3 regions of the Escherichia sp. MAL-1 genome follow, and region 3 is predicted to be linked to each of the others. Evidence: predicted binding sites of a transcription regulator. Region 3 holds the regulator's gene; each other region holds the start of a gene.

Region 1 (4,255 bases), 1.3 Mb from region 3:
GCCGATAGATAAAATTCCGAAGCCGATATATGCCACCATATAAGCGAAAAAGAGTCCGGGATTTTTTGCTCGCCAGACATACACCGGTTCCGGTGCATTTTTAACCCGTTTATCAATCGCGCCTGCGCGCCAGCCTTTCCATGCTTCGCGGAAACAAAATATCGGGATAAGGAAAAAAACGGCAACGACAAAAAACTGCTGTACATCCATAACTACTTTCCTTGTTTCTTTTGTAATTCAAGTAACTGTTCGGGTGTGACGGCGGGATACCCCTGCGCATCTTCCGGTACCTGGTGCATAGCCGGAATAGGGACCAGCGGCCCTAAAAAACGCGGTTCACGTTTAAAAATATAAAGGTCAGCCAGCGCACCGAAACGGGCGGCAAATTCACGAATACGTACTGACAGCATATCTTTCGGTGACGGTACGGCATAACACTGAGCCTGAATCCCCATATGCAGCGCAATAAATAATGCTCGCTCACAGTGGAAACGTTGGGTGATAATAATGAAATCATTAGTATCGAAAACTTTGCGTGTACGCACGATGGAATCCAGCGTACGAAAGCCTGCGTAATCGAGAACAATATCTGATGGGTCGACACCAGCAGCGATTAAATCTTTGCGCATGGTCATCGGCTCATTATAACTTTGCAATGCGTTATCGCCGCTCAGTAATAGATAATTTACCTTACCGCTGTTATAGGCATTAATCGCTCCTTGAATGCGGTAGCGATAATACTGATTAATTACGCCAGTACGATAATATTTTGCTGTTCCGAGCACCACACCGACCTGGCGGTAGGGGAGATCCTGCAATTCGTCGTAGATATAAGGCGCGGTTTTCCAGCTCATCCAGCGATCGAGGCCGAGCACAGTCAACAGCAGCAAGCCGATCAGGACTAACAGGCTGAGGAACACGCGCTTTAACATGCAGGAGACTCGATCTAAGGAAAATTTCCATCAGGCTACTTTACCCGCTGGTTTTGCGCAAGAAACGGCAAACTGTTTGCCGGGAATTTCGACACCAGGAGAGGGCTGGCAAGCCGGACAAGGCGTTCACGCCGCATCCGGCACCAGGCTTAAGCGAGAAGCACTCGGTCGATACTGTGACAGCCGAGAGCTTTCAGCGTTGCGGAGGTGGCATCCCACTGAATCAACGGCGCATCGGCTTTTTCTGCCAGAACCGCGCGCTGGATATCCGGGTAATCATAACCCTTGAGATTCAACAGAATTAACGCTCCCTGCAACGGTGGCAGAGTCGGGTTGAATGCGGCGTTTTCAGCGTAGCTGCCACTGAAAATACGACCGTCTTTACATTCCAGCGCGACACCGCTTGGCGACTTACTGTAAGGCATGTGCGAACGGTTTGCCGCCGCAATCGCTGCCTGAGAAAGCGCATCACCCGTCAGCGCATAGCCGTGATCCTGTTCGTCCATCAGCAGCGTTTTAATCTCCAGATCTTTCGGCCCAAAGGCATCTGGCAGATAGTCACGCAGCGCGTGTGCCTCGCGGCCCGGCAGATGAATACGCAGATCCAGACCGCTGTTCAGTTCATTCATAAACTGACGGCAGTGACCACAAGGCGTGTAGTTAACGGTGATGGCTGCAAGCGCTTTTTCACCACTCAACCAGGCGTGGCTGATCGCGCTTTGTTCGGCATGAACGGTTTGCTGCATTGTCGCACCAATAAATTCCATATTGGCACCGAAATACCAGGTTCCGCTCACACCGCGCGCAATTGCGCCAACATTAAAATTCGACAATGGCGTACGCGCACAGGCCGCCGCCAGCGGAAGTAGTGCGAATGCCAGCGCGTCTTCGTCCAGCCCCGTTGCGCTCTTCAGCGATGAGACTTGCTCCCCGGTCAACAAAGCGGGGAAGTACTTGTCTGCCAGAATAGGTTCCAGTGCAGATTGCAAGTTATCCGCAAGTTGGGCAAAAGCGGTTTGAAAACGTGGATGCATGGCGTTGCCTCATAATCATGTAATGGGATAACAGTTTACGAACCCGTTATGGCTTTATATGTGATCTGAATCTCATTAATTATGCAACGCGTGAAACATACATCAAAAATGCGCGACGCATCGCAAATTTTAGCCCATTACTGCCAGAATAATCGGGAAAAGGAACGGTGCGATCAGCGAAGTAATTATCCCGCATAACACCAGCGCTAGCGAACTAAATGCACCTTCCTGATAATCCAGCTCGGCGCAGCGCGCCGTACCGAGGGCGTGCGAGGCAGTCCCCATTGCCAGACCGCGCGCAGCTTTGGTACGAATACGCATCGCATTAAGCAATGTATGGCCAAATACCGCGCCGAGGATGCCGACGAAAATCACGCAAACTGCGCTGATTGCCGGAATACCGCCAATACTGCCGCCAACCGCCATTGCAATAGGCGTGGTGACTGATTTCGGCAGGATTGACGCGGCGATTTCCGGTGAAGCGCCCATCAACAATGCCACGGAAGTCCCCGTCACCATCGCAACCACGCTGCCGATAAAACAGATGGTGATGATCGATTTCCAGCGCGCGCGGATCTGGTGTAGCTGCTCATATAAAGGATAGGCCAGCGCGACAACCGCCGGTTGCAGCAGATCGTTTAGCACTTCGCTACCTTTAAAGTAGCTGTCGTAAGAGATGCCGGTCAGCATTAAAAAAGGGATGATCACCACCATTGCTACCAGCAACGGGTTAAGCAAGGGAAACTTATACCGTGCCGCCAGTTTGCGGGCGGCAAAAAAGACAATCAATGTCAGTGGTAATGACCACCAGATATTCGCCATCATTCTTCTGATCCTTTCTGACCTACGACTTTACGTTCACCGTGCACCAGTTGCGAACTCCAGCTCACCACCAGAAATACCACCAGCGTACTGACAGCACAGGAAACCACTACCGGGCCAAACTGTGCGCGGAGCAAATCAAAATATTGCATGACGCCTACGCCAATCGGCACAAACAATAGCGCCATATAGCGAATCAGTACGTAGCACCCCGGATTGACCCATTTTGCCGGAAGAATTTGCAAGGCCAGCAGGACAAACAGGATCAGCATCCCGATGATGCTGCCCGGAATGGTTACCGGTAGCAGGGAAGCAATGAAAATGCCTGCATACAGGCAGGCATAAATCAGGACGAAAGCGCGTAAATATTGCCAGATAATGTTCAGTGTCTTACTCATAATCAACACCCCAGATGAGATGGATTCATCATACAATTAATTCGTAAAACGTGCTACCGATCACATTAAGAAATCAGCGCTTATTTTTTCGCTCCCCGGTATTACGCAATGAGCAGCGAACTCAGGCATACATCAAGCATAGAGAGGGATTGCAGTTTGCAGCAATCCCTCTTTGCAGACCTTTAATCCGCTGACCATAGGCGCTAACATAGCGCCTCATTTTTTTGCGGGTGATGATATGCGTGTGTTACTGGCACCGATGGAGGGAGTGCTTGACTCTCTGGTGCGTGAATTGCTGACCGAAGTTAACGACTACGATCTGTGCATCACCGAGTTTGTCCGCGTGGTGGATCAACTGCTGCCGGTAAAAGTCTTTCATCGCATTTGCCCTGAGCTACAAAACGCCAGCCGGACACCATCTGGTACGCTGGTGCGCGTGCAGTTGTTAGGTCAGTTCCCACAATGGCTGGCAGAGAACGCCGCCCGTGCGGTGGAGTTAGGTTCCTGGGGCGTGGATCTCAATTGCGGCTGCCCGTCGAAAACGGTTAACGGTAGCGGCGGCGGCGCGACGTTACTCAAAGATCCTGAACTCATCTACCAGGGTGCAAAAGCGATGCGTGAAGCTGTACCAGCGCATTTGCCCGTCAGCGTAAAAGTGCGTCTGGGCTGGGACAGCGGTGAGAAGAAATTTGAAATCGCCGATGCGGTTCAACAGGCTGGCGCTACGGAGCTGGTGGTGCATGGGCGGACAAAAGAGCAGGGTTACCGCGCGGAGCATATTGACTGGCAGGCGATTGGCGAGATTCGCCAGCGGCTGAATATTCCGGTGATTGCCAACGGTGAAATCTGGGACTGGCAGAGCGCGCAACAATGCATGGCGATCAGCGGCTGCGACGCAGTGATGATTGGTCGCGGGGCGCTCAATATTCCCAACCTGAGCCGGGTGGTAAAATATAACGAACCGCGAATGCCGTGGCCGGAGGTGGTTGCTTTGCTGCAAAAATATACCCGTCTGGAAAAGCAGGGCGATACCGGGTTATATCACGTTGCGCGGATTAAACAGTGGTTG
Region 2 (4,255 bases), 1.6 Mb from region 3:
GTTGCCTGTGCTTTAGACAGTTCGCTCACCGCATCCACACCGTTAATGCCAATGCCGATGATATCGGCCGCTTTAAAGCCCTGACCTTCCGTCGCGCGTACGCCGCCCAGCACGGTGCTGTCGTTCATACCGACGATCAGCCAATGTTTAACTTCCGGATGTTGAACCAGCATTGAGTTGGCAGCGTCAAATGCCCCCGGGATGTCGTTAGATTTGGTAGGTACCTGATAAATTTGTTTTTCCGGGAATCCGGCCGCTTTCAGCGCATCCATAGATCCCGTAGTACGGCGGCGGGCGGTATCCAGTTCGTTGGCGGTAATCGCCATCACCGCGCTTTCTTTGACATCCCAGCCACGTTTCTGCATCTCTTTATACAGTTCCTGGCCCTGACGTTCGCCAATTTTAGTCGCCGCCATCATCACCAGCGGAACGGTATCCATTGGCTTACCTTTGGCGTTAACAAACTGGTCATCCACGGCAATGACTTTCATATCGTAGCCACGCGCTTTCGCGACGATGGCAGAGCCGAGTTTGGGGTCCGGAGTACAAATAACGAAACCTTTTGCGCCACTGGCAGCCAGGCTGTCGATCGCGTTCAATGTTTTTTCGCCATCCGGCACGGCAATCTTAATAACCTCAAACCCTAAATCCTTCCCGGCTTTATCGGCAAACTTCCATTCGGTCTGGAACCACGGCTCTTCCGGTTGCTTCACCAGAAAACCGAGCTTCAGGTTCTCCGCCATAGCGGATTGTGACATAACGGCTGCCAGACCAATGGCTGCCAGGGCTTTAGTAAATTTGTGCATGGTTCTCTCCAGCTTTAGTGTCGTTTTGTGTAGGGCAAAAACGAATGACATTCGTTAAATTAATCGGAAAACAAAGCATTACCTTTTAACTAAAAGATAAGTGACTGTGTTGACATAGTTTTAGCGAGAAATTAATTCTCCATAGGAGAGCAATATCACATCGCAGAATTACAGTGAGAACGTGCATAAATTTAGCGGGAAAAGACATAAGGGAAAGCCAATTTGTCAGACAAATTGTCGAATGCACAGCAGATTAATCCATAAGATTAGCCTGGAAATCCTTGTTGTCTTTGGTACCCATGCGGGATGTCTTCTTTTTAACCAGTCAATAGGCCGCATTACCTGGCGTTGAGTTTTTGAAATGGTGTAATAACCGCAACTCAAAGATGTGGAAAATGCACGTCATTCATTTCGTCATTAATTATCACTGTGCTCATTAATTAACAGAACACGTATAATGAGAGCCATCTCGCAAAAATGAAAAAACGTTTTATAAAATCATCACTTCATCATGAATTCAAATTCATTGATTAATATCAACAAGATACAAAAAGCACTATCATTAAAATTCATTGCAGTTACATTGATTTCATCAATGAAATGTAAAAATATATAAACTTGATGATTTAAGCATTTTCTTATACCCGTTCAGACGTTATTCTTATTTCAGATCATCGTCAGAATTGACTCCACGATCACATTTCGGACCGGCAGAAAGGAATTATTCTGCAAACAGTAATTATGGTGTTTTGATTTATCTTGCACCTCTCCACTTCTGGATATAAGGATATTAGGTATGGCAACCGCTGGAATGCTTCTCAAACTCAACTCTCAAATGAACCGCGAGTTTTACGCATCCAATCTCTACCTTCACCTGAGTAACTGGTGTTCTGAACAGAGTCTGAACGGCACCGCCACTTTCCTTCGCGCCCTGGCACAGAGTAATGTGACCCAAATGATGCGCATGTTTAACTTTATGAAGAGTGTCGGCGCTACCCCCATCGTTAAAGCCATTGATGTTCCCGGTGAAAAACTGAACTCTCTGGAAGAACTGTTCCAAAAAACGATGGAAGAATACGAGCAACGTTCTAGTACGTTGGCACAGTTAGCCGATGAAGCGAAAGAACTGAATGATGATTCAACCGTCAATTTCCTGCGCGATCTGGAAAAAGAACAGCAGCATGATGGTCTGTTGCTGCAAACCATTCTTGATGAAGTGCGCAGTGCGAAACTTGCGGGTATGTGCCCTGTGCAGACCGACCAACATGTTCTGAATGTCGTGTCACACCAGCTGCATTGATCATCATCGGCGCTAATGCATTGCGCCGATGAAGGTTTTGAGAAACCGCTGCCTCATCTGTTTGAAGCAGCGGTTTTTTTAATGGGATTCACCCTGTGGGGTAAACTTGAGTTCAATAAGCGCGATGGCTTTTTGGATTGCCCGCATGGTGACCGGGTCTGCGGCGGCGGGATGGTTAGTAAAGTCGATATTCTTCAGCTGACTGGACATTTTTTCACGAACTTCAACGGGCGCGATTACATCGAGAACATCCAGAATTTGTTTGATAACCAACTGGCAAGCAACCACATCAGAAACCAGTTCCTGATCGGCATTCAGCGGCTGGGACATCGTAAACTCCTGATAGCATTTTGAAAGCCGTTATAGTAGCGGCTTCACATCTTCAGCGATAGTCACATCCACCGTCATCAGGACACAAAAAAACCTGCCGGAGCAGGTTTTTTGTTATCGGAACATATTGCCTGGCGGTACGTCTTTGAACGTCTTGCAATAGTTATTGAACATACTTTTCAGGATTTTGCGCAGTTTCATCGCGGCACTCCGACCATTTGTTATACAGGTGTTATTGTCTTTGCGCTTATAATATGACAACCATCACAAAAATCAATCTTTATGTGATGCAAATCACATAAATACCCCTTTAATGTTATAAAAATGATAATCAAAAAACAGCCCCCCTATTTCTGACACCTACAGATGGCAAGAAATAGCGCCTGCCAGGCGTCTTTTCTGGCCATTGTCGCAGCACTGTAACGCGTAAAATAGTGCTTTCTCTTACTCTTCTGGCTGGACCATGAGACTTCTGATTCTGACTCTTTCATTAATAACGCTGGCGGGGTGTACGGTTACTCGCCAAGCCCATGTGAGCGAAGTTGACGCGGCAACAGGTATTGTACGGTTAGTTTATGACCAGGCTTTTTTGCAGCATGCCCATACCGATCGTTATGTCAGTCGCGGGATCGCCGATCGCGCATGCCAGCAGGAAGGCTATACCCACGCGGTCCCCTTTGGTCAGCCAGTAGGCAACTGTAGCCTTTTTGCGGGTTCCTTATGTTTGAATACGGAATTCACTTTGTCATATCAGTGCCATCATTCCGCCTTCCCTATCTTTCTCTAAATATTTTAATCAGCGAGGGGATCTTCGCTGATTAAAGAAATAGCGGTAATGCGTTTTATTCCCATTCGTATTTTTAATAATTGAAGTTTATATTTTACCTTTTGCAAATAATAAAATAACAAATTATAGTGACGCCACAGCAACAAATATAACCTTTGTGGAGCACTATCATGCTGAAACCAGAAATGATTGAAAAACTTAATGAGCAGATGAACCTGGAACTGTACTCTTCACTGCTTTATCAGCAAATGAGCGCCTGGTGCAGCTATCATACCTTCGAAGGTGCTGCCGCGTTCCTGCGCCGTCACGCCCAGGAAGAGATGACGCATATGCAGCGTCTGTTTGATTACCTGACTGATACCGGCAATTTACCGCGTATTAATACCGTTGAATCTCCGTTTGCTGAATATTCCTCACTTGATGAATTATTCCAGGAAACCTATAAACACGAACAATTAATCACGCAGAAAATTAACGAACTGGCTCATGCTGCAATGACCAATCAGGACTACCCAACATTTAATTTCCTGCAATGGTATGTTTCTGAGCAGCATGAAGAAGAGAAACTGTTCAAATCGATTATTGATAAATTAAGCCTGGCAGGCAAAAGCGGCGAAGGTCTGTATTTTATCGACAAAGAACTCTCTACCCTCGACACACAAAACTAATGCTCTCAGGCGGCAGGTTTTCTGCCGCCGTTTCAAATCAGTGACGGCAAATCTTACTCTGATCGGTCGAAAAACCGTCTTCTGAAGGTATAAATTTGCCTTTTGCTGCCAGAAACTCTACCAGCTCTCCCGCAGTCATCCCTTCTGCCGAGCAGGTGTGAAAACGTGCCTGTTCACCAAAACGCGCTTTAATTGCTGCTTCCAGACTGGCATGCGTATATTGCTCGCCTGATTCAATCATCATATTTAACACTTCATGACCGTGAATAGAGTCCATCGTTCCTCCTCAAAAAAAAGCCTAGCGTAGCGATTACCGCTTATGAAGACTTTGCGCCAGCGCAGGACTGAATGCTTTTTATTGTAC
Region 3 (4,255 bases):
AGTTCAGGTGGCAATGCCCGGTGTTCCCGCGCCAGCGTGGTCATGGCATTAATATGCTCAACAATAAACTGGCTGTGCGTTACCCACAGTTTCATATCTGCCAGATAATGGCTGTTAAACGCCGGTTCCTGCATCGCCTGATTCAATGAGTTATACAGAGTGTTATGTGCCTGATTTACCCGCATTCGCTGCCAGGCCAGTGGCGTAGGTTGCGGATCCTCGCTAAGAATCAAGCGAATCGCTTCCTGATAGGCTTCTAAAGCATCATGGGCGTTTTTACGCAATAACCCGCTCTGCCACTGCGGCCACAGCCAGACAGTACCGCCGAAAGCAATTAAACAACCAATAATGGTATCGATAAGACGCGGAAGGATGTATTGCTCGCCGTTCAACCACAATAGTTGCAGGGTATACACTGCGGTAATAGTAAAACCGACCGTCGCCCAGCCGTAGTTTTTGCGCAATATCAGGTAGCTGGCGAGGGTGGTAATCAGCATCAACGTCAGGGTGTAACCTTCGGGAATTTTAAAGTGCAGCGCCACGCCCGCAATGATTAACCCGACCACGGTTCCCACGGAGCGATTCACAATCCTCAGACGGGTTGCGCCATAGCCATTTTGTGTCACCAGCAATACCGTCATCAGGATCCAGTACGACTTCGGCAGATGCAGCGCGGTGCCCATCAGGCTGGCAACGCTTAACATCACACTGAGTCGTCCGGCATTGCGTAGCGCCGGAGACTTTAGTGACAGATAACTTTTCAGCGCCGGAAGTAATGGCATTCGCCGCTGTTTATCGGCCAGTAAGTCACGGGCATAGAGCGGTTTTTGGGTGCGCAGCACGCGGGCGATGCGGCTGAAATGCCAGTAGCAGAATTGCCCAACCGGATTATCCGGATGCTGGCGGGCGATTTTTTCCAGTGCGCCAATTTGCTTTTCCATCGTAAAACGCGTTGGCAGGCGATGGTAAAGAATGTCATCAGCCAGCACGCGCAGGCGAGCGGCGACGGTTTGCGCATTCCAGCGGATAACTTCTTCCGCATGGCTACGCTCGACCAGTTTTTGCACCTCTTCCGGCTGATGCAAACTGACCGAAATATGTTCCTGCAAATCCAGCGCCTCCTGGAAAATACGCAGCATCCGCTTGTAATCGGTATTGTTTTGCGCGGAAAGCATATGCATTTGCTGATAGCACTGGGTAATTAAATCGACCGCTTTTTGCTGGCGCACCAGCAGCGGCGGCAGCGCTTTTTCAGGGTCGGTGTGCTGGGTAAGCAGGCTGTATTTGGCTTCACAATAATCTGCCAGTTCACGGTACAGCAGACTTAGTGACTCGCGCAGCGGTTGTTCGCGCCAGATCCAGAACCAAAACCAGTTAAACAATCCGTACCAGAGAGTGCCCAACGCATAGATGAGCAATGGTTCCCAGACCGGCATGTATCCCGCCAGACTGAGGGTAAAAATGGCGGCGAGCAGCGATGCGGGAAGCAATTTTGCGTGCAATGGCCCCAGCTCAGCAGTGACGCCAAGTACCAGCGTTAATCCGGTCAGCAAAAAGGGCAGGGGGACATCTTTTGCCAGTAGTAGCTGTGTCAGCAAGCTACAGGTGGCAAACAGCGACGCACCAATGATTAAGCGTTTGAAAAAACGTTTATGAGGCGTATCAAGGCCCGCAATATTGCAACAGGCAGGAACGAGGGAGAAGAGCAGACCGAATCGTAATTCGCCAAGCATTAACCCAACGGCCACGGGCAAACATAGCACCAGCGTTTGTCGAAGTGCATAGTTGATATCGGGGTGATAAATCAGTCTGCGCCACATCGGGGGAAACAAAATGGCGCGCTACCAGGTAACGCGCCACTCCGACGGGATTAACGAGTGCCGTAAACGACGATGGTTTTACCGTGTGCGGAGATCAGGTTCTGATCTTCCAGCATCTTCAGAATGCGTCCCACGGTTTCACGAGAACAGCCGACAATCTGACCAATTTCCTGACGGGTAATTTTGATTTGCATACCGTCCGGGTGAGTCATAGCGTCTGGTTGTTTTGCCAGATTCAGCAGAGTCTGTGCAATGCGGCCCGTCACGTCGAGGAACGCCAGGTTGCCCACTTTCTCTGAAGTGACTTGCAGACGACGCGCCATCTGTGCAGACAAACGCATCAGAATGTCCGGGTTTACCTGAATCAATTGGCGAAATTTTTTGTACGAAATTTCAGCCACTTCACAGGCGGTTTTCGCACGTACCCATGCGCTACGTTCCTGGCCCTCTTCAAACAGGCCCAGTTCGCCAATAAAATCACCCTGATTCAGATAGGAGAGGATCATTTCTTTACCCTCTTCGTCTTTGATCAGCACTGCCACAGAGCCTTTAACGATGTAGTACAGCGTTTCCGCTTTTTCACCCTGGTGAATAAGCGTGCTCTTGGATGGGTACTTATGAATGTGGCAATGAGACAAGAACCATTCGAGAGTCGGGTCTGTTTGCGGTTTGCCAAGCACCATGCGCGGTTATCCTCTGTTATAAGCTTTCTCCAGAGCCAGATAACGCCGCTGTCTCTGGATTGCCGAAATATGCTTCCCGCTACCTGGGAAGGGGCTATCAACTGTACTGCACGGTAATGTGACGTCCTTTGCATACATGCAGTACATCAATGTATTACTGTAGCATCCTGACTGTTTTAGCATAGCTTTCGCTTTGTGTCTCCTGGTGTCTCGCTTCAGCATGACCCAGGTCGCCTTCCGTTGCGCGATTTGGTTAGTACGCGTACTCTGTCAGGAAAATTGACGCAGTGGAGTAGCAAAAATGCAAGCGCGAGTGAAGTGGGTCGAAGGGTTAACTTTTCTGGGCGAATCCGCCTCTGGTCATCAGATTTTAATGGACGGCAACTCAGGCGATAAAGCACCAAGTCCGATGGAAATGGTGTTGATGGCGGCGGGTGGTTGCAGTGCCATCGATGTGGTTTCGATCCTGCAAAAAGGGCGTCAGGATGTGGTCGATTGTGAAGTAAAATTGACCTCTGAACGCCGCGAAGAGGCACCACGCCTGTTTACGCACATTAATCTGCATTTTATCGTCACCGGTCGCGACCTGAAAGACGCAGCGGTTGCGCGTGCGGTTGATCTCTCTGCCGAGAAATATTGTTCAGTGGCGTTGATGCTGGAAAAAGCGGTGAATATTACTCACTCGTATGAAGTGGTTGCCGCGTGACTTAACTATCCCGTTGTGAAGCCGGATAGTATTTTATCCGGCGTAATAGCAGAGTTACTCGATTTTCTTTCCTTCCATCAATCGTTGCACCAGCGGCAGCATAATTAATTCCATTGCCAGACCCATTTTGCCGCCCGGTACCACTAACGTATTGATGTGGGAAATGAATGAGCCTTGCAACATCGCCAGCAGCCAGGGGAAATCGATCCCTTCCAGATTACGAAAATGGATCACCACAAAGCTTTCATCGAGCGACGGGATACCTTTTGCCGCGAACGGGTTTGAAGTGTCGACGGTGGGAACGCGCTGGAAGTTAAGATGGGTGCGGGAAAACTGCGGTGTGATGTAGTTGATATAGTCTTCCATTGAACGCACTACTGAGTCCATCACTGCTTCTCGTGAGTGCCCGCGCTCGCTGGTGTCGCGGATCAGTTTTTGAATCCACTCAAGGTTAACGATAGGCACCACGCCGACCAGTAAGTCCACATGCTGCGCAACGTTATGCTGTGGCGTGACTACGCCGCCGTGTAAACCTTCATAAAACAGTACATCAGTGGGTTCCGGTAAAGGTTGCCAGGGGGTGAATGTCCCCGGTACCTGATTCCACGGTACGGCTTCATCGTAGGTATGCAGATATTTGCGAGATTTCCCTTTGCCGCTCTGACCGTATTCAATGAAGGTTTGTTCCAGCAGGCCGAAGTCGTTAGCCTCGGGGCCGAAGTAGCTGATATGCCGCCCGGCGTCGCGCGCTTTGCGGATCGCCATGTCCATTTCCGGGCGGGTGTAACGGTGAAAACTGTCGCCTTCCACCTCAGCTGCATGCAGATTTAACTGCGCGAATATTTTACGAAACGCGAGGCTGGTGGTGGTGGTCCCCGCGCCGCTGGATCCTGTTACCGCAATGACCGGATGTTTGGCAGACATAGTAACTCCATGACTTAGCTATCATTATTATCTCGTCCGCCGACGGTTGCAGGTTATTCGCGAAACTGACTGCGCGGCATAATATTGACCGTTTCGTGCAGCTCCGACCATACCAGCACCGC

The links. The regulator CRP, encoded in region 3, controls carbon source genes, mostly activating them, when cyclic AMP is high. The targets are predictions, from matches to a motif close to ATGTGANNNNNNTCACAT.
Region 1: cdd (cytidine deaminase) is a predicted target of CRP. The motif match lies at 2,025-2,042, and genes of this name have one in related genera.
Region 2: azuC (stress response protein AzuC) is a predicted target of CRP. The motif match lies at 2,719-2,736, and genes of this name have one in related genera.

Annotation. Positions count from the first base shown of each region.
Region 1 covers NZ_CM129609.1:1,733,531-1,737,785, forward strand. The annotation lists gene ACU8XX_RS08360 (DUF2542 family protein) at 1-210, opposite strand, end outside; gene sanA (outer membrane permeability protein SanA) at 213-932, opposite strand; gene cdd (cytidine deaminase) at 1,082-1,966, opposite strand; gene ACU8XX_RS08375 (CidB/LrgB family autolysis modulator) at 2,096-2,791, opposite strand; gene ACU8XX_RS08380 (CidA/LrgA family protein) at 2,788-3,186, opposite strand; gene dusC (tRNA dihydrouridine(16) synthase DusC) at 3,425-4,255, shown strand, end outside.
Region 2 covers NZ_CM129609.1:2,007,486-2,011,740, reverse strand. The annotation lists gene araF (arabinose ABC transporter substrate-binding protein AraF) at 1-806, opposite strand, end outside; gene ACU8XX_RS09745 (non-heme ferritin-like protein) at 1,603-2,106, shown strand; gene yecJ (DUF2766 family protein YecJ) at 2,185-2,436, opposite strand; gene azuC (stress response protein AzuC) at 2,551-2,637, opposite strand; gene ACU8XX_RS09730 (YecR-like lipofamily protein) at 2,900-3,223, shown strand; gene ftnA (non-heme ferritin) at 3,394-3,891, shown strand; gene ACU8XX_RS09720 (YecH family metal-binding protein) at 3,929-4,168, opposite strand.
Region 3 covers NZ_CM129609.1:396,348-400,602, forward strand. The annotation lists gene ACU8XX_RS01830 (YccS/YhfK family putative transporter) at 1-1,820, opposite strand, end outside; gene crp (cAMP-activated global transcriptional regulator CRP) at 1,871-2,503, opposite strand; gene ACU8XX_RS01840 (OsmC family protein) at 2,805-3,209, shown strand; gene ACU8XX_RS01845 (phosphoribulokinase) at 3,264-4,133, opposite strand; gene ACU8XX_RS01850 (YheU family protein) at 4,187-4,255, opposite strand, start outside.